2 regions of the Acidilutibacter cellobiosedens genome follow, and region 2 is predicted to be linked to the other one. Evidence: a T-box and tRNA genes for the amino acid it is inferred to sense, from the RefSeq annotation. Region 2 holds a T-box; the other holds one or more tRNA genes.

Region 1 (10,248 bases), 1.7 Mb from region 2:
ATGTTGGGTTAAGTCCCGCAACGAGCGCAACCCTTACTTTTAGTTACTAACAGGTAAAGCTGAGGACTCTAAAAGGACTGCCGGTGATAAATCGGAGGAAGGTGGGGATGACGTCAAATCATCATGCCCTTTATGTCTTGGGCTACACACGTGCTACAATGGTCGGTACAGAGGGAAGCGACACCGTAAGGCGAAGCAAATCCCAAAAAGCCGATCCCAGTTCGGATTGCAGGCTGCAACCCGCCTGCATGAAGCTGGAGTTGCTAGTAATCGCAGATCAGCATGCTGCGGTGAATGCGTTCCCGGGTCTTGTACACACCGCCCGTCACACCATGGGAGTTGACAATACCCGAAGCCGGTAAGCGAACCCGAAAGGGGAGCAGCCGTCGAAGGCAGGGTTAATGACTGGGGTGAAGTCGTAACAAGGTAGCCGTATCGGAAGGTGCGGCTGGATCACCTCCTTTCTAAGGAGAATTTAATTCCCACTGTATTAATTTATAAATAATATATTAATAGGAAATATTAATATAATATGGTTTTAACTCTTTGGGGGTGTAGCTCAGCTGGGAGAGCACCTGCCTTGCAAGCAGGGGGTCAGGAGTTCGAATCTCCTCATCTCCACCAGAACCTTGAGAACTGAAAAGTAAAGAAGAAGAAAAGAAGTAGGTCAAGCAAATAAGGGCATAGGGTGAATGCCTTGGCATCGGAAGCCGAAGAAGGACGGGGTAAGCGCCGAAATGCTTCGGGGAGTCGCAAACAGACATAGATCCGGAGATATCCGAATGGGGGAACCCGCCTGAGCAAACCTCAGGCATCATGCACTGAATAAATAGGTGAATGAAGGGAGACTGGGGGAACTGAAACATCTAAGTACCCCAAGGAAGAGAAAGAAAAATCGATTTTCAGAGTAGCGGCGAGCGAAAAGGAAAGAGCCCAAACCGGAGGGTTAAACCTTCGGGGTTGAGGACACAACATAAGGAGAGAAGAAAAGCAGCCGAAGGGACTGGGAAGTTCCGCCAGAGAAGGTGAAAGCCCTGTAGGCGAAACAAAGAAACTCGACAGTTGTGAACCAGAGTACCACAGGACACGAGAAATCCGGTGGGAAGCAGGGAGGACCACCTCCCAAGGCTAAATACTAACCGATGACCGATAGAGGAATAGTACCGTGAGGGAAAGGCGAAAAGAACCCCGGGAGGGGAGTGAAAAAGAACCTGAAACCCTATGCCTACAAGCAGTAGGAGCACTATTAGAAAGTGTGACTGCGTACTTTTTGTAGAACGGGCCAGCGAGTTACGATATGCAGCAAGGTTAAGCAGTGAAGCTGCGGAGCCGTAGGGAAACCGAGTCTGAATAGGGCGAAAGTTGCATATAGTAGACCCGAAACCGGGTGAGCTACCCATGGTCAGAGTGAAAGGGAAGTAAAATTCCGTGGAGGCTCGAACCGATTAGTGTTTAAAAACTATCGGATGAACTGTGGGTAGGGGTGAAATGCCAAACGAACCCGGAGATAGCTGGTTCTCCTCGAAATAGCTTTAGGGCTAGCCTTATGGAAAGTGAGATGGAGGTAGAGCACTGAATGGTAAAGGGGCACAAAGTGTTACCAAAACCTATCAAACTGCGAATGCCATACTCATAGAAATAGGAGTCAGACTGCGGGAGATAAGTTTCGTAGTCAAAAGGGAAAGAGCCCAGATCACCAGCTAAGGTCCCAAAGTGCAGGTTAAGTGGCAAAGGATGTGAAGTTACGGAGACAACCAGGATGTTGGCTTAGAAGCAGCCATACATTTAAAGAGTGCGTAATAGCTCACTGGTCAAGTGACGTTGCGCCGAAGATTTCCGGGGCTAAACCTGACACCGAAGCTGTGGGATAGAAATATCGGTAGAGGAGCAATCTGTGAGGAAGAAGCTATACCGAAAGGAGTAGTGGACGAAACAGAAGAGAGAATGCTGGCATGAGTAGCGAAAAGGCAAGTGAGAAACTTGCCCGTCGAAAGCCTAAGGGTTCCTGAGGAAGGCTCGTCCGCTCAGGGTAAGTCGGGACCTAAGCCGAGGCCGAAAGGCGTAGGCGATGGACAACAGGTTGAGAATCCTGTACCAAGAATATGCGTTAGAGAGAGGTGCTGACGCAGGAGGATAAGATGAGCACACAGATGGAAAAGTGTGTCTAAGCCTGAAGTAAGCTTTCATAGGGAAAACCGTGAAAGAGTTATGAGAGGTGATGGGGAGCGAAAAAAGAAGTAGCGAAGCATCCGAATCCAAACTGCCAAGAAAAGGCACTATCGAGTATATGATTGCCCGTACCGGAAACCGACACAGGTAGGCGAGGAGAGAATCCTAAGACGCACGGAAGAACCCTTGTTAAGGAACTCGGCAAAATAGCCCCGTAACTTCGGGAGAAGGGGTGCCGGAAGAAGAGAAGGCCAAACGGCTGGGAAATAATCCGGCCGCAGTGAAAGGGCCCAAGCGACTGTTTACCAAAAACACAGGTCTCTGCGAAGTCGAAAGACGAAGTATAGGGGCTGACACCTGCCCGGTGCTGGAAGGTTAAGGGGAAGAGTCAGTAGAAATACGAAGCTTAGAACTTAAGCCCCAGTAAACGGCGGCCGTAACTATAACGGTCCTAAGGTAGCGAAATTCCTTGTCGGGTAAGTTCCGACCCGCACGAAAGGTGTAACGACTTGGGCACTGTCTCAACAAGGGATCCGGTGAAATTGTAGTACACGTGAAGATGCGTGTTACCTGCGACAGGACGGAAAGACCCCATGGAGCTTAACTGTAGGCTGACATTGGATTTTGATATCATATGTACAGAATAGGTGGGAGGCAGAGAAGTAAGTGCGCCAGCATTTATGGAGTCAAAAGTGGGATACCACTCTTATGATATTGAAATTCTAACCAAGTACTGTGAAGCCAGTACAGGGACACTGTCAGTTGGGCAGTTTGACTGGGGCGGTCACCTCCCAAAGAGTAACGGAGGTGCTCAAAGGTTCCCTCAGTACGGTTGGAAATCGTACGAAGAGTGTAAAGGCAGAAGGGAGCTTAACTGCGACACATACAGGTGGAGCAGGAAGGAAACTTGGACTTAGTGATCCGGTGGCACCGAGTGGAAAGGCCATCGCTCAACGGATAAAAGCTACCCTGGGGATAACAGGCTTATCTCCCCCAAGAGTTCACATCGACGGGGAGGTTTGGCACCTCGATGTCGGCTCGTCTCATCCTGGGGCTGAAATAGGTTCCAAGGGTTGGGCTGTTCGCCCATTAAAGAGGCACGCGAGCTGGGTTCAGAACGTCGTGAGACAGTTCGGTCCCTATCCGTCGCAGGCGCAGGAAATTTGAGAGGAGCTGTCCTTAGTACGAGAGGACCGGGATGGACAGACCGATGGTGAATCAGTTGTCTCGCCAGAGGCAGAGCTGAGAAGCTAAGTCTGGGAAAGATAAGAGCTGAAGGCATCTAAGCACGAAGCAGACCTCAAGAAGAGATTTCCCACTCCGCAAAGGAGGTAAGACACCAGAAAGACGAACTGGTAGATAGGTCTCAGGTGGAAGAGTAGTAATACTTTAAGCTGAGAGAAACTAATAAGTCGAGGGCTTGACCTAAAGATTCTTCTTCAAAGTTTTCAGGGAAAAGGGTAAGGAAGTAAAAGGAAAAAAGGAAAAAGTATTTGGTGACAAAGACGAGAGGGAAACACCTGTAACCATACCGAACACAGAAGTTAAGCCTTTCAGTGCTGATGGTACTTGAGTGGAAACGCTCTGGGAGAGTAGGACGTTGCCAGAACATTCTTGGGTAGCTCAATGGCGGAGCAACCGGCTGTTAACCGGTAGGTTGTGGGTTCGAGCCCCACCCCAAGAGCCAAAAGAAAAGATAAGCCGGGGTGGCGGAACAGGCAGACGCACAGGACTTAAAATCCTGCGGTCCTTAAAAGATCGTACCGGTTCGATTCCGGTTCCCGGCATTAGGGTGGTTATATCGCGGGGTAGAGCAGTCTGGTAGCTCGTCGGGCTCATAACCCGGAGGTCGTTGGTTCAAATCCAACCCCCGCAACCATTTATAAAAATAGAATAATAAAGAAATTAAATTATTATTTTTTTCTGTTCTATGATATCAATATAATAAAATATATGTAACTATTGAGGCCCTATGGTCAAGCGGTTAAGACATCGCCCTTTCACGGCGGTAACTCGGGTTCGAATCCCGGTAGGGTCACCAAAAGGAGGGCGCATAGCTCAGCTGGGAGAGCACCTGCCTTACAAGCAGGGGGTCATAGGTTCGAGCCCTATTGTGCCCACCAATAAAAAATGTAGTGGCAAAAGTGAGTAGAAGTAATAATATATAAATGATGGTAAGTAAAATGCGGCCTGGTAGTTCAGCTGGTTAGAATGCCAGCCTGTCACGCTGGAGGTCATGGGTTCGATCCCCATCCAGGTCGCCATTAAAAACAATATAACAAATGATGAAATCGAAAGCAGAAATTTAATAAACATGCTGGTGTAGCTCAATTGGTATAAGCAGAGAACCCAAATCATGTATTTCGATTTGGAGTGAATCGCTTAGTGGAACAGTTAATATAAGCAGTGTTGTAGTTTTAAGGCAGAAATTTAATAAACATGCTGGTGTAGCTCAATTGGTATAAGCAGAGAACCCAAATCATGTATTTCGATTTGGAGTGAATCGCTTAGTGGAACAGTTAATATAAGCAGTGTTGTAGTTTTAAGGCAGAAATTTAATAAATCTGCTGGTGTAGCTCAATTGGTATAAGCAGAGAACCCAAATCGTGTATTTCGATTTGGAGTGAATCGCTTAGTGGAACAGTTAATATAAGCAGTGTTGTAGTTTTAAGGCAGAAATTTAATAAATCTGCTGGTGTAGCTCAATTGGTATAAGCAGAGAACCCAAATCGTGTATTTCGATTTGGAGTGAATCGCTTAGTGGAACAGTTAATATAAGCAGTGTTGTAGTTTTAAGGCAGAAATTTAATAAATCTGCTGGTGTAGCTCAATTGGTAGAGCAACTGACTTGTAATCAGTAGGTTGGGGGTTCAAGTCCTCTCACCAGCTCCAGGAGGGGTTCCCGAGTTGGCCAAAGGGGACGGACTGTAAATCCGTTAGCTGAGCTTTCACTGGTTCGAATCCAGTCCCCTCCACCATGAAAAAATAATATATGTGCGGGTGTAGCTCAGTGGTAGAGCCCCAGCCTTCCAAGCTGGTTGCGAGGGTCCGATTCCCTTCACCCGCTCCAGAAGAAATTAGCACCTATAGCTCAGGTGGATAGAGCAACGGACTTCTAATCCGTGTGCCGGGGGTTCGAATCCTCCTAGGTGCACCATTAATTTTGGGGTGTAGCCAAGGCGGTAAGGCACTAGACTTTGACTCTAGCATTTCCGCAGGTTCGAGTCCTGCCACCCCAGCCAAAATTATAAAATTATTATGACTCATTAGCTCAGGTGGTAGAGCACCTGACTTTTAATCAGGGTGTCCGGAGTTCGAGTCTCCGATGGGTCACCATATATTGTTGGAGAGGTACCGAAGCGGTCATAACGGGGCGGTCTTGAAAACCGTTTGGGTCTTTGGCCCGCGTGGGTTCGAATCCCACCCTCTCCGCCATTTAGCTTGTAAGGAGAAGTACTCAAGTGGCTGAAGAGGCTCCCCTGCTAAGGGAGTAGACCTTTTACGGGGTGCGAGGGTTCAAATCCCTCCTTCTCCGCCAAAGAGTAAAAGAATAGGGGCCTTTAGCTCAGTAGGTTAGAGCGTCCGGCTCATAACCGGCAGGTCCGGGGTTCGAGTCCCTGAAGGCCCACCATTTTTATATTTGTTATAAAGGGGTGTAGTTCAGTGGTAGAACGTCGGTCTCCAAAACCGAATGTCGTGGGTTCAAATCCTGCCACCCCTGCCAATAGTAAACAATTATTAGGATTAGGGTGCATAGCTCAGCTGGGAGAGCACCTGCCTTACAAGCAGGGGGTCATAGGTTCGAGCCCTATTGTACCCACTGTAAAGATAGCGGGGTGTGGCACAGCTTGGTAGTGTGCATGGTTCGGGACCATGAGGCCGTGGGTTCAAATCCCACCACTCCGATTAGAAGAATTATATGATTATTTTTCAAAAATTGAGGGCCTTTAGCTCAGTAGGTTAGAGCGTCCGGCTCATAACCGGCAGGTCCGGGGTTCGAGTCCCTGAAGGCCCACCATTTTTATATTTGTTATAAAGGGGTGTAGTTCAGTGGTAGAACGTCGGTCTCCAAAACCGAATGTCGTGGGTTCAAATCCTGCCACCCCTGCCAATAGTAAACAATTATTAGGATTAGGGTGCATAGCTCAGCTGGGAGAGCACCTGCCTTACAAGCAGGGGGTCATAGGTTCGAGCCCTATTGTACCCACTGTAAAGATAGCGGGGTGTGGCACAGCTTGGTAGTGTGCATGGTTCGGGACCATGAGGCCGTGGGTTCAAATCCCACCACTCCGATTAGAAGAATTATATGATTATTTTTCAAAAATTGAGGGCCTTTAGCTCAGTAGGTTAGAGCGTCCGGCTCATAACCGGCAGGTCCGGGGTTCGAGTCCCTGAAGGCCCACCATTTTGCCCAGATAGCTCAGTAGGTAGAGCAGAGGACTGAAAATCCTCGTGTCGGTGGTTCGATTCCGCCTTTGGGCACTAAAAATAGACTTAAATGTTATAAGTCTATTTTTTTTATAATCCATAGGAAAATTATAATTTCCTTAATATAAATTTTCCGTAAATGGGTTTCAAAAAAGGCTTCCTTAATTTATTAATGCTTCAATAGAAGGCTTTTTTACAATAAAAGCTATTATATTTTTAACTATATTTATGATATTATCGGTAATTAAGATTTTATCTGCTTTTAATAATATTATGTTTTCAGGAAGGCAAAAGGAGGTACTGTCCTTAATAGGCTTCAATTCAGGAAAATTTGATAAATTTAAATAAAGACATTTCTTGTTGTTTGACAATAAACCTTGATTTGATTGTAAGATTAATATTCCCTCTTTATTAGTGGGATCGTATTTTAAACTGAAGTTTTCATCAAAATATATGATAGGAATATTTTTCAGCCCATGCCATTGAAATTTGATTTCCAACGATTCATCTTGAATATTCATTTCTTCTAATATTATTTTAAAGGGTTTGGAAGAAACTGACATTTCTACAGTTTTCTTATCTTCTATTATGTTAAATATGGATAACAATTTAGGTAAATTTTTTATGTCCTCATAATTGTGAAGTAGTATTTTCCTCTTTAGATCCTCATTTCTTTGATTCATATATTTATAGTACATATTTGTACATTCTTTTCCACTAATTTTATCTTCTCTGAATATATTAAGATATTTTTCGACGGATTTTAACTTTAAATCTTTAAGGCCTAAAAAATCATTTTCTTTTTTAATTATCCTATATAGATCAATACTTTTATCATAAGAAATTTTATAATCAATATTATATTTTTTATATTTGTAATTTAAAAAAGGAAGATCAAAATTGTCCCCATTATAGGTAATTATATATTTATATCTTTCCGCTATTTTCATTACTTCTTTTAAAAGCTCGTCTTCTTCATTGGGATTATCAATGAAAATCTGATTAACTGAAAGATGACCATTATGAGGAAGAAGTATTCCGGTTAAATATATAAAACTTTTTTCTCTGCTGAACCCCGTGGTTTCAATGTCTAAAAAACATATTTTATCTGTATCGAAATATTTTTTTGTATCTATGGATATAGGCTCTGTATTAATATAGTTTTTCATTTTTCACCTCTTAACGTATACTCAAATATTTTTTACTTATTAAATTAAATAAAAGTGTTATAATTAAATAAGATGTCAAATAAATTATAGACTTTTTTAACTTTTGTATCAAATATTATTTATATTGAGAGGAGAGTTGCAGTGGAAATTAAAGACATAAAAAAATCTTTTTTGGAAATAAACAATGCACAAAAAAATAATTTTGGATTAGTTGCTTTATATGATTTTTTGGAAAACTTTTTAGTCCTTTCGGATAGTGTAGAACAGGAAAATGATTTGGAAGGAATAAAAAATAATAACGGAAAAGAAGGGGAAGATATAGTTTCTCTGTATAATGAGATAAAAAATATCGGATTAAATATAGAAGAACAGCTAAAAAGTTCTGAATCAAAACTTGAGCTTGTAAAAAATCAGAGGAAAGAAATTTGCGAAATATTAAATTCTTTATCTGCTTATGATATTGAAATTGATTATATCTTTGAAAACATAAATTATTATATTGAAAAACGTTATATAAAAGATAAATTTAGCTCAGAAGATACAAGGCCCGAAAATTCATATACATTTTTTAAAAACATCTATTATTACTTAAATGACAATATAAAAGACCAAGAACAATTGAATGATTTAATTTTTAATATTGTTAAAATATTACCTTTCAGAATAACAAAATATAAATTTTCAGATATTATAGGAGATTCTTTGAAAGAGGAGATTAAGGGGTTTCCTAAAAAGGCAGCAGAATTTTATATTGAGAAATATAAAATTATCTTTAATGGTACCATGGAAAGAAGTTATGGTGTAAAATTTGATAATTATTTTAGAAGAATCGAAGAATTTAAGGTAAAAAATTATGAGCAATGTTCCAATGATGAATTAAAAAAATCTTTTGAAGATTTGACGGTTATAAAGAATAGCATTACAGATCTTATACATTTTGTTGGAATATTAGGAATCTTAATCAATAAATTAATTGTAATATTTAGTACAAAGGATTTAATTAAAAACAATATAGATGAAAAGATATTATCGGAATGGGCTTTATATTGGAATAATAATCAAAATAATAAAGAACATTTAATTACCCTCCTTAAAGAAAAATCCAAAGATGTTTACGATAATATAAAAGAAAGAGCTAAGAATTTAGAAAAATTGGATGAAGACCATATTTTTAGGGAAAAAGCCGATGAAGAATTGAACCGGGATCTGATTATAATTGAAGAGATTATTTATTATTTAAATGATATGAAATTAGATAGTTTAGGATTTTTGCCTCATAATCAAAGAGATCCTATGACATTAGATGATTCCGAACAAATTACGGAAAATTTTATTCAATATATTTTTAGAAATTTGCCCAGCAATAATGTACAAAGAAAAATCAGGATGAGGAATTTGATGGCTGAGATTCCATATGTTTTTAATAATATTGACGATTTGATGAGTTATATAAATATTGCATTGGATAGTTCCGTTACTTCCTATGAAGAAGCAAAATATTATCAAAACATCTTATATGCAATGGTTCAAGATAGTATAGAAAAGGATAAATAATTTATGTAACAACTCTTTTTTATCTTTATCAAGAAGTAGGTATTTCAAGACTACTGTACGGTAGTTTTGTAATACCTATTTTTTGTTATATATTTTTTTTATATGTCAATAATATATAAAGGAGTGATTTTGAAATCACTAATAAATTAGAAAGAGGGATAAAATGGCATATAAGATCGGAATTCCAAAGGCAATGTTATATTATGATTATTTTCCCTTATGGGATTTGTTTTTTAAAGAGTTGGGAGCGAAGGTAATAGTCTCTCCCGATACAAATAAAGAAATATTGGATAAGGGAGTAACCCATTGCGTAGACGAATCATGTCTTCCTGTAAAAATATTTCATGGACATGTATATTATCTTAAGGATAAAGTTGATTTTTTATTTATACCTAAAATCATGAGCGTATGCAGAAAGGAGTATTTTTGTCCCAAAATATTAGGGCTTCCGGAAATGATAAAAAATTCTTTTGATGAACTTCCGGAGATTATAAGTACTACCGTAAACCTGTATAAAGGAAATAACAATATAAAGAAATCGGTATTGGAAATAGGGACGAAGATTACACCTGATTTATTTAAAATAAGAAGAGCTTATAATAGCTCAACAAAAGTTTTTAAAGAATACAAAAACCTTATAAATAAAAAAATAATATCGATTGAAGGAGTAAAAACACAAAGTAGGACTTTAAAAGATATAAATTCTTTGCATGACAAAAAGAAGAGAACAATAATGATGGTAGGCCATCCTTATAATATATATGATAATTATATAAATATGAATTTAGCTTATAAATTAGTAAAAAACAATGTAAAGGTTATAACTTCCGAGACCATAGACGAAAATAAAATATTATTTTATTCTTCAAAATTACCTAAAAGGATGTTTTGGACTTATGGCAAGAGAATAATAGGTTCATCCTTTTGT
Region 2 (10,248 bases):
CAATTGATAACAGTATTTACTGTTTTTGTTTGTTTAATGATAAAAGATCATCTAATCTCTGCTTATCAAATCCGACTACTTCTTCTCCATCTACCAATATAACTGGAACTCCCATATGCCCCATTGCCATAAGTTCCTTTCTTGCAGCCGGGTCCGTTTGTACATTTTTTTCCGTATACTCTATTCCATTATCCGAAAGATATTCTTTTGCAGCTACACAATGAGGGCAAGTACTTGTTGAATATACTACAACATTTGACATTTAAATTCCTCCTTATTAAAAACCTATTATATATATACCTCATTCCATTATAAATATAACAAGTTTTTTTAATCCTTTTATTGGTTCGTTAATTTTTTCTTTAAAAACTTATAGGACCTCTGCTCTAAAGTATTGCATGACTAAAAGACTATATGATATAATTTAAATTATATTTATTACAAATCTAATGTAAGGGAAGCTGGATTAAATGGTAAAAAATTATATGGAAATTTTGGTATGTGAAATATTAAATGAAATTAAAGAAGGTTACCCCTTCCTTAAAAATATTAATTATTCAAATGATGTCAAATCCATAGCACTTAATAACCTGCCCCCAATGTATTTTTTATCAAATATAAGCGAAGGAGAAAAAAAAGCTTTTATTTTAGATAGGCAAAAACGAATAGCTGTTTTGTCCGAAATTATAAGTGCCATTAATATAGTAACAAAGAATTTATAGTTTTTCTCTTCTTTATTGATGCTTAACATGATCCAAGCCTTGATTAAAAAGCTGTAGAACATGATCATCGTCTAAAGAATAAATCATCATTCTCCCTTCCTTTTTATATTTTATCAATCTTAAATTCCTGAGAATTCTTAATTGATGAGATATTGCCGACTGACTCATATCTAAAGCCCGAGCTATATCATACACACATAATGGGCTCTGAGAAAGAGCGTAGATAATATTAAGTCTCGTCGGATCTGACAAGGCTTTAAAAGTTTCTGAAAGCAGTTTTATTTTCTTTTCTTCAATCATATTCTCTTTAACCTTTTTAAGATTTCTCTCGTCGAAACAGACTGCACAACTTGAACCATTTTCTTCAGTTTTTCCTTTATTTATATATTGCAAGATTATAAATTTCCTCCTTTCCTATTCCTTAATATAATTATATCATATACTGTTCAATTAGAAGGAACCATTGGATTAAGAAGACGAATTACATGTCCTGTCATAGGGTCAATATATATTAACCAATATCCTATGGCACTTTCTCCCTCAAACCACGTGTTAAACCCCGTAACACCTCTTAATGGATGCTCTTCTGCAGAGAATTCTCCGGGAATCCCATATATATAATATTTAACTTCTCCACTTTCTTTATACATTCCAAAGATATAATGTCCGTATTTTTTCATCATACTTTTACAATTGGGGGTATCACCCATAAAATCATATTCATTTCCCATATTAAATATATAATTATAAAAAGGAAGAAAACCTCTGTGCATGTCAGGATCTCCACTTTCTATTCTCCACCATTCATATCCTTTAAGATCAAGTTTAAATGGTTTTATATTAGGAAAAAATCTGAGGATACTCAATAAATAGTTTGTCATCTGAGATTTATAATTGACTCTCTTTATGTATTCCATATCTTGCTGTCTCTCTTTGTATTTCATTTCCTGTTCTTCAAAAGTATCATCAGATGGTTCTTGGTTTTCCGAATCTGCCACCATATTTTCTACATCTTGTATCTTTTCTTCTTCTACTATTTCCTGTTCCTCGTGAAGCCCCTGAAGAGGTTGCTCCGGCTCTGAGATATTTTCCTGATTTTCAGGTATATGAGATATTTCCGGTACTTTATCCTCTTTTTCAATAGGCTCTTTAACAATTTCCTCCTGAGGAAATGCTTTTTCATGGGAAGAATTTCTTATATATTGATTTATTATACCATCATCTTTAACAATATATCCTGTAAGCAAAATATTTTCTCCTCTTTTAAGAATTATTCCGCTATATTTTTCTATTGATATTTTTTCTTCTCCCATACTATTCAAGTTAAATGTAAGTTTTGCGGCTCCTTTACCTCTTTCATCAGTCATTATCCTCCCCAATAGGGGTGATACTATTTTCTGATTGCCTCTTCCTATTAAAAATATTTTATAATCTTCTTCCGTCTCGCAGTTTTCAATATTTAGCTCTAATTCTCCCTTTATCCCTTTTACCATAATTTTGCCAAAACCTTTAGGCTTAATATTTAAAAACATACAATGATCATCTTTAAGTATAAAAAATTTTCTCATATAAGATGTCCCCATATATCTCCCTCCCTTTTTGTTACTATTATTAATATATGTTAAATAGGAGGAAAAAGTGAACTAATCTTTGCAAAATCTTCTGCAGTTAAATTTTCCGCTCTTTTTTGGGGATCTATATTGCATAAAGTTAGTATTTCCTTTATTTTTTCCTTTGAAATATTTAATTCCTTGGAAGATAAAGAATTTTGGATAGTTTTTCTCCTTTGATTGAATGCTGACCGTACTACTTTGAAAAATATTTCTTTATTTTCGACCTTCATTTTTTGGTTTTTCAAATTTAACCTTATAACGGAAGAATCGACTTTGGGTTTGGGAAGAAATACGGAGCGGGGAACATTAAGAATTATTTCAGGGTCGGTATAATATTGAACAAATATGGATAATGCACTGTAATCTTTTGAATTAGTTTTAGCAATCATTCTTCTTGCTACTTCTTTTTGAATCATTACTATTATTCCTTGGATGTTTAATTCTTCTTCGAGCAACCTTCCAATAATGGGAGTAGTTATATAGTAGGGAAGATTTGCCACTATTTTTATACTTTCTCCCTTAAATTCTTTATGAAAAAGCTCTTCAAGATCTATTTTTAATATATCTCCATGAATTATTTCCACATTCTTTCTCTCTCGGAGTGTTTCTTTTAATATGGGAAGAAGGGCTTCGTCTAATTCTATTCCTACAACATATTTTGCCTTTATACTCAGTTCTTCCGTTAGCGTTCCGATTCCCGGCCCTATTTCAAGAATAAAATCCTTTTCAGTTATCCCTCCTTTTTCTACGATGCTTCTTACAATATTCCCATCTATCAGAAAATTTTGCCCAAGGCTTTTCGATAGTTTGAAATTATGTTTTTCTAAGATATCTCTCACCATTTTGGGAGAGTAAAGTCTTCTATCTTCCATTCCATTTCTCCATTTCCTTTAATCCATCTATAAATTCTTCTTTGGATATACCATAATTATTTAGCCTGTTTAAAAACTGCTTAGAATTTCCGTATCCTATACCCAAGATTTCCCCCAAGATTTCTCTTCTTCTTTTAGAATTATTGCTGCCTGTTAATCCAAAATTTATCATGTCATCATGAGTAAATTTTTCGATTCTTTTTACAGAAGCAGGCCTTGCTTTTTTTAAAGCTTCTATTATATCTTCCTTACCTGCATTTTCTACTCCGATATCACCTTTTTTCAATGCTTTTCTTCTCGGGAGAAAAGCATGCTTGCAATTTTTTAAATCCTTTGAGATATTCCTTCGTATTCTTTCTCCTTCAAAATCAGGATCCGTAAGAATAATCACACCTCTTCGCTCCGATATTTTTTTTAATCTGTTTATAAGTTCTTTAGAATATCCATAGCCTCCTGTAGCTATGACTTCCGCATCTACGGCGTTTTTTACCGCCCGAATATCATCTTTGCCTTCTACCACTATTATTTCCTTAATCAATTATATCCTCCATATCTATTCTTTGATTTTAAAAAGATTTTTCGCGTTTTCCGCTGTTTTTTCCGCCAACTCTTCAAAGCTTATTCCCCTTATCTCTGCAATAGTGCGCGCTACATATTTTACATATGAGGGTTCATTTCTTTTCCCTCTGTTAGGTTCGGGAGTTAAATAAGGAGAATCGGTCTCAATAAGCATCTTGTCTAAAGGAATATCCTGAGCCACCTTTTTTGAAACTTTAGAGTTCTTGAATGTTACTGGTCCCCCAAAGGAAATGTAGAAACCTAATTTTATATATTCCCTTGCCATTTCTTCGCTTCCGGAGTAACAATGAAGAACCCCCCTAAGCCTGTTATCCTTTTCCTGATTAATTATATCAAAAGTATCCTGAAAAGCATCTCTTGAATGAACAATGATAGGAAGGTCTGCTTCTTTAGCAAGTCTTATCTGTTCCAAGAACCATTTTTTTTGGATGTCCCTCGGAGAATTATCATAAAAATAGTCAAGACCGATTTCTCCTATGGCAACAACTTTTTCTCTTGCAGAAAGACTTCTCAATGCTTCTATTGTTTCCTCGCTCATTGCCTTTGCCTCATGGGGGTGTACCCCCACAGCGGCATAAATATTTTCATATTCCTCCGATAGCCTTACTGCTTTAATGCTGGAAGAAAGATCCGACCCGGGATTTACAACTAAAGATATTCCATTTTCCTTTAAGGAACTAATAATATTTTCCCGGTCGGGATCAAACCGTTCATCGTCTAAATGAGCATGACTGTCTATTAACATTTTCTACCTCCTATTCTACCTTTGCCCCCGAATCAATACCGGACAAGGTAGTAATTACGGAAAGTTTTTTTTCATCTGCAGCAGACAATATCATTCCCTGAGATTCTTCCCCTCTTAGCTTTATAGGTTTCAGATTAGCGACTACAACTACATTTTTCCCTACTAATTCTTCAGGAGAATAATATTTTGCTATTCCCGATACTATCTGTCTTATTTCTTCTCCTAATTGGATTTTAAATACTAAAAGTTTATCTGCTCTGGGATGTTTTTTTACTTCAAGAACTTTTCCGATTCTTAAATCTATTTTATCAAAATCATCAATATCTATATAGCTTTTCTTAAGTTTTTCTTTTGGTTTTTTTCCTAAAGATCTTTTCTCTCTTCTTTCTTCCATAAGCTTCTCGTTTTCTTTGTTTAATCTTAGCAGTTCCTTTTCAATATCCAATCTGGGGAACAATACATCTCCTCTATGGACTTTCTGGCCGGAAGGAATTAATCCCCATGTTTTACTTTCTTCCCAAGAATGGTCTTTAGTCTCATATCCTAATCTTGAAAATATCTCATCAGAAGTTTTTTCCATGAAAGGTCTTATTAGCACAGAAATAATTCTTAAAGACTCCAATAGATTATAAAGAACCGTATCCAGCCTTTCTTTTTTCCCTTCCTTTTCCAAAATCCAAGGACATGTTTCGTCTACATACTTATTGGCTCTCCTAATCAGTTTCCATATTTCTTCCAATGCATCGCTGAAATTCAAAGCGTCCATATACTTTTCAACTTGTTTTGGAATTTCCAAAGCCAAGGATTTTAAATCTTTATCATATTCCCCTTCTTCGGATGGTTCAGGTACTAATCCTTCACTATATTTTTCTATCATTGTAACGGTTCTGCTGACCAGGTTTCCTAAATCATTTGCTAAATCCGAATTAAGCCTTTGCAAAAATTTCTCTCTTGAAAAAGAACCGTCTTGCCCAAATGAGAATTCTCGTAAAAGAAAATATTTAAAGGAATCCAATCCGTATAATTTAATCATAGGCTCCGGATATATGACATTTCCCTTTGACTTAGACATCTTATCATTTTCAAGAAGTATCCATCCATGGCCAAATACCTTTTTAGGTATCTCAATATCTAAAGCCATCAATACGGCAGGCCATATGATAGTATGAAATCTGACTATTTCTTTACCTATCAAATGGACATCGCAAGGCCAATACTTTTTAAATCTTTCATCATTTTCACTTCCGTATCCTAATGCAGTTATATAGCATAAAAGAGCATCTATCCATACATATACTACATGCTTCGGATCAAAGGGAACTTTAATCCCCCAATCAAAGGCTGTTCTTGAAACACAAAGGTCCTCTAATCCTTCATTCAAAAAGTTGTTTATCATTTCATGCCTTCTGGAATCAGGTTGTATAAAATTCGGGTTTTCATTAAATAATTTTATTATTCTGTCCTTATATTTTGATAGTCTGAAGAAATATGCCTCTTCTCTCTCAAAATGGACTTCTCTGCCACAATCGGGACATTTTCCGTCAACTAATTGGCTTTCACTCCAAAACGATTCACAGGGAGTACAATAAAGTCCTTCATAATATGATTTATAAATATCTCCCTTTTCATAGAGCTTCTGAAATATTTTCTGAACGGCTTTTTCATGATATTCGTCTGTAGTTCTGATAAATATATCATAGGAAATATCCAGCATATTCCAAAGTTTCTTTATATCTTCAACAATTCCGTCTACATATTCCTTGGGAGTTTCCCCGGATTCTAATGCTTTTTGTTGAATTTTTTGTCCATGTTCATCCGTTCCCGTTACTAATAAAACATCATATCCCATAAGTTTCTTATACCTTTTTAATGTATCTGCTGCTACTGTAGTATAAGCATGCCCTATATGAAGATTGTCACTGGGATAAAAAATAGGTGTAGTTAAATAATAAGTCTTCAATTTAATCCCTCCAAATTATATTTTCCAAATAAAAAAGTCTTCCCCTCTGTTATAGAGATGAAGACTTATTTTTCATGTTACCACTCTAATTTGTTTAAACTTCGCAGTTCAAACCTCATTAAGTTACAAATAATAACCTTATGTGTTAACGTACATAACTCCGTTACGGCTTCACTTTCATGTTTAGCCGTAAAACTCCGGGGCCATATTCAGCTTAACTTCCAATACCGGTTTTCACCAAACCCGGCTCTCTAAAGTTTTCTTTTAAGCTTACTCTTCCCTTCATTATTTGTCACATATAATGATTTATTTAAATAATATATAGGAAAAAGCTATTTTTGTCAAGGGGCGAATTATAAATTCTTTATAAATGCAAGAATATTCAATCTATTTTGTTGTTCCAACCCACTAAAATCCAAAATGTAATAATATTAAATATTATGGCAATACTAACCTATTGATAGAGCTATTGTATTTACATAAGTTTACACTTTTTTATTATAAAATTTGACAAACATATAATTTTGAAATAAAATACTATACAGTCAAAATTGAAGGAGGAAAAAATATGAAAATTTTTTGGAATAAAAATAACAAATACCTAAAAATTTTGACCTTATTATCATTAGCAGCTGTATTAATTCTGGGGATTTATCAAGCGGAGCAAAAAGAGGTTATTATTTCTATAGACAATAAAACAAGAAAAGTAAATACGTTTCAGTCTACTGTGGGAGAATTATTGAAAAGCGAAAAAATATCTCTTCCCGAAGGTTCCAAAATAAATTTAAAACCTAATTATAAGATTGATAGAGACACAACTATCGTCATTAAGACGCCTAAAACTTATGTTATAAATATGGGAGGGAAAACAGCCGAAGTTCAATCTGTAAATAATAGAGTGGAAGATATACTTAAAGATTTAAATTATAAATTGGGGGAACTTGATTACACATATCCTGCATTAGGAGAAAAAATAGAACCTATGGAAGAAATTAAAATCGTAAGAGTAGAAGAAAAGATTAACACAGTTAAAAAAGAATTACCCTTTGAGAGTATCATAAAACATACGGATAAATTAGAAAAGGGAACTACAAAGGTAGTACAAGAGGGAACAAACGGATTAAAAGAAATAACTGTAAAATCAACATTTAAGGATGGAAAATTATCTTCTCAAGATACAATATCAGAGAGTATTGTTTCTCAGCCAATTCCCAGAATTGTGGAAAAAGGTTCCAAGGATTACTTTGTGTCTTCCCGTGGTGCCATAAGGTATACTCATTCTTTTGTAGCCGTTGCCACGGCTTATGATTTATCTTATGAAAGTACAGGTAAAAATCCCGGGGACAATAGTTACGGCTTAACCGCCTTGGGTACTAAAGCACGGCCTGGGGTAGTTTCCGTTGATCCAAGCATTATTCCTTTAGGTTCTAAACTGTATATAGAAAGTTTAGACCATACTCAGGATTATGGATTTGCTGTAGCTGAAGATACAGGAAGCGCTATAAAGGGAAGCAGAGTAGATCTGTTTTTTTCTTCTGCTGATGATTGCAAAGATTTTGGCAGAAGGAAGGTAAGGGTATATGTTTTAAAAAAATAGGAGCTCAGAGCTCCTATTTTTTTAATTTAGTTAAAATTTATCATTATCTAAAAAAAATTCCGGCAATCAATATTGATGAGAATATGGAAACAGCATAAGAAATAAGAGCAGCTTTTAAGGTATATCTGTAGTCTTTTACTCCTATTGAGCCAAAATAAACCGATATGGTATAAAAAATAGTTTCCGTAGAGCCCATCATTATTGACGCAACTCTTCCTTGAAAAGAATCGGGCCCCCAGTGTTCCAACACGTCTTTAACCGCTCCCAAAGCTCCGCTTCCGGATATGGGACGGATTATTATAAGCGGAAGTATTCCTTCGGGTATTTTTAAGATCTTATTCACCGGTTCAAATAAAGTTTGCATCATATCCATTGCTCCGGAGGCCCTAAATATCCCTACCGCTATAAATATCGCTATAAGATAGGGCATGATTTTCATGGAAGTCTTTAGTCCTTCTTTTGCTCCTTCTATAAAAAGAGAATATATATCTTCTCCTTTAAGCCAACCATATAATAATATTGTCCCTACAATAAACGGTATGATGATTACGGATATGGCATTTAACATCTGTATTTTACCTCCAATAACTTAACGGTTATTATTCCCACTATTAAAGAAACAGATGTTGCCAAAAAAGCAGGGGCTATTATTTCCATGGGATTTTTAGATCCCAAATCCATTCTCATCTTGATGACAGTCAACGGAACTAATTGAACTGATGACATGTTTATCACGAGAAACATACACATAGCATTAGAAGCTCTTTTTTTATTCTGATTAAGACTATTCAATTCCTTCATTGCTTTCAGCCCAAAGGCTGTTGCTCCGTTTCCTATTCCAAACATATTGGAAATCAAATTCATTATTATCCATCTTTGAGCAGGATGATTATCGGGAACTCCGGGGAAAAGCATTTTAATGGGTATTTTGAACAGTCTTGAAATCTTTTTCAATATTCCTGATTTTTCGGCTATGTTCATTACCCCAAGCCAAAAAGACATAATTCCGATAAGATTTATAGAAAATAGTACTCCTGCCTCGGCTTCTTTTAAGATTGCATTATTTATTTCCTGAAGATTTCCTGAAAACAGAGAATAAATTATTCCTAAAAATATAAGCAAAAACCATATGGTATTTATCATTAAAAAACTCTCCTTTTGTTTAAATATATGAGGAGAGTCTTTTTTATAGAACATCACTATCTATATACGTCATAAAACGGAGTGGATTCTTTTTTTAACCTTCCCGACTGTACTAATTTTTCCAGCCTTTCCTTAAAAACTTCCACCGTATATGTTATTCCCGTTTCTTTTTCTATATCTTGAATTATATATATAATATCAGGCTCATTTATGGGAATACTGTTCTTAATAATATCATAAAATTTTTCTTCATCATCTGATTTGTTTCTTACCAGTTCATCAAAGGGATTCTCTATATGGGGACTTGTAGTATCCGCTGCTCTTACTCTTACAAATACCGTTCTGCCCATTACGGCAGAAGAAATAAATACATCTCCCGATTTTAAATATGGAAGCCTTCTTGATTCTTCTTCCGTGATATCCGTTTCTTCTTTTATTGTCTGAATATCCGATGCTCTTACGGTTCTGAATATAAATTTAGTGTTTAATTGAGCAGTGATGGTTTCATCAAGGAGGGTAGGCCTCTGGGTAGCCAAAATTAAAAAGGTTCCGTATTTTCTTCCTTCCTGGGATATCTCTCTAAGTATGGACTTAGAAGGGCTTTCATATCCCTTCGGGGCAAAATTGTGGGCTTCGTCCGTAACTATGATAAAAGGCGGAAAATAATCTTCTGCTATTCCTTTATACTGGGCATCTTTATATTCCCTTCTCTTATGATAAAGATTGTTCAAAAGATAGGTAGAAAATACCTGAAGAATTCTTGTACTTCCCTGAATTACCACAAGTTTACCCATTTTAAGGTTTTCTTCCACCTCTCTTATATCCTTGCTGAATATCCCTTCATTATTGAGCCTATTGAGTCTCCACATTATTCCTTTTACTGAACTGTAAGGACATATTTTATCATAATTTAAAAATATTTCTTTTCTTCTTTCCCATCCTTTCCTTTCTTGAGCTGTAGTGGCAGCGTTTATTTTGTTGATTATTTTATCTAAGGAGCCTTCTTCCTGAGCATCC

The links. A T-box is a leader RNA that pairs with one kind of tRNA and senses whether it is charged. The one in region 2 lies ahead of metG (methionine--tRNA ligase), so its partner is inferred to be a tRNA-Met.
Region 1: it encodes a tRNA-Met, which carries the amino acid that the T-box ahead of metG (methionine--tRNA ligase) is inferred to sense. The anticodon was not compared.

The regions. Positions count from the first base shown of each region.
Region 1 is NZ_CP035282.1:2,524,409-2,534,656, reverse strand. Features, by position in the region: rRNA gene EQM13_RS12320 (16S ribosomal RNA) at 1-464, shown strand, start outside; tRNA gene EQM13_RS12315 (tRNA-Ala) at 549-624, shown strand; rRNA gene EQM13_RS12310 (23S ribosomal RNA) at 666-3,597, shown strand; rRNA gene rrf (5S ribosomal RNA) at 3,662-3,778, shown strand; tRNA gene EQM13_RS12300 (tRNA-Asn) at 3,782-3,856, shown strand; tRNA gene EQM13_RS12295 (tRNA-Leu) at 3,870-3,956, shown strand; tRNA gene EQM13_RS12290 (tRNA-Met) at 3,972-4,048, shown strand; tRNA gene EQM13_RS12285 (tRNA-Glu) at 4,136-4,210, shown strand; tRNA gene EQM13_RS12280 (tRNA-Val) at 4,217-4,292, shown strand; tRNA gene EQM13_RS12275 (tRNA-Asp) at 4,357-4,433, shown strand; tRNA gene EQM13_RS12270 (tRNA-Thr) at 4,986-5,061, shown strand; tRNA gene EQM13_RS12265 (tRNA-Tyr) at 5,062-5,147, shown strand; tRNA gene EQM13_RS12260 (tRNA-Gly) at 5,166-5,239, shown strand; tRNA gene EQM13_RS12255 (tRNA-Arg) at 5,250-5,326, shown strand; tRNA gene EQM13_RS12250 (tRNA-Gln) at 5,334-5,411, shown strand; tRNA gene EQM13_RS12245 (tRNA-Lys) at 5,430-5,505, shown strand; tRNA gene EQM13_RS12240 (tRNA-Ser) at 5,515-5,604, shown strand; tRNA gene EQM13_RS12235 (tRNA-Ser) at 5,617-5,707, shown strand; tRNA gene EQM13_RS12230 (tRNA-Ile) at 5,724-5,800, shown strand; tRNA gene EQM13_RS12225 (tRNA-Trp) at 5,819-5,893, shown strand; tRNA gene EQM13_RS12220 (tRNA-Val) at 5,917-5,989, shown strand; tRNA gene EQM13_RS12215 (tRNA-Pro) at 6,002-6,075, shown strand; tRNA gene EQM13_RS12210 (tRNA-Ile) at 6,111-6,187, shown strand; tRNA gene EQM13_RS12205 (tRNA-Trp) at 6,206-6,280, shown strand; tRNA gene EQM13_RS12200 (tRNA-Val) at 6,304-6,376, shown strand; tRNA gene EQM13_RS12195 (tRNA-Pro) at 6,389-6,462, shown strand; tRNA gene EQM13_RS12190 (tRNA-Ile) at 6,498-6,574, shown strand; tRNA gene EQM13_RS12185 (tRNA-Phe) at 6,579-6,651, shown strand; gene EQM13_RS12180 (ribonuclease H-like domain-containing protein) at 6,759-7,766, opposite strand; gene EQM13_RS12175 (hypothetical protein) at 7,908-9,320, shown strand; gene EQM13_RS12170 (acyl-CoA dehydratase activase-related protein) at 9,484-10,248, shown strand, end outside.
Region 2 is NZ_CP035282.1:525,290-535,537, reverse strand. Features, by position in the region: gene EQM13_RS02650 (glutaredoxin family protein) at 17-262, opposite strand; gene EQM13_RS02645 (late competence development ComFB family protein) at 486-722, shown strand; gene EQM13_RS02640 (ArsR/SmtB family transcription factor) at 735-1,115, opposite strand; gene EQM13_RS02635 (hypothetical protein) at 1,169-2,305, opposite strand; gene rsmA (16S rRNA (adenine(1518)-N(6)/adenine(1519)-N(6))-dimethyltransferase RsmA) at 2,344-3,207, opposite strand; gene rnmV (ribonuclease M5) at 3,197-3,745, opposite strand; gene EQM13_RS02620 (TatD family hydrolase) at 3,761-4,531, opposite strand; gene metG (methionine--tRNA ligase) at 4,542-6,497, opposite strand; T-box leader at 6,542-6,786, opposite strand; gene EQM13_RS02610 (3D domain-containing protein) at 7,060-8,088, shown strand; gene EQM13_RS02605 (spore maturation protein) at 8,132-8,656, opposite strand; gene EQM13_RS02600 (nucleoside recognition domain-containing protein) at 8,650-9,231, opposite strand; gene EQM13_RS02595 (ATP-binding protein) at 9,288-10,248, opposite strand, start outside.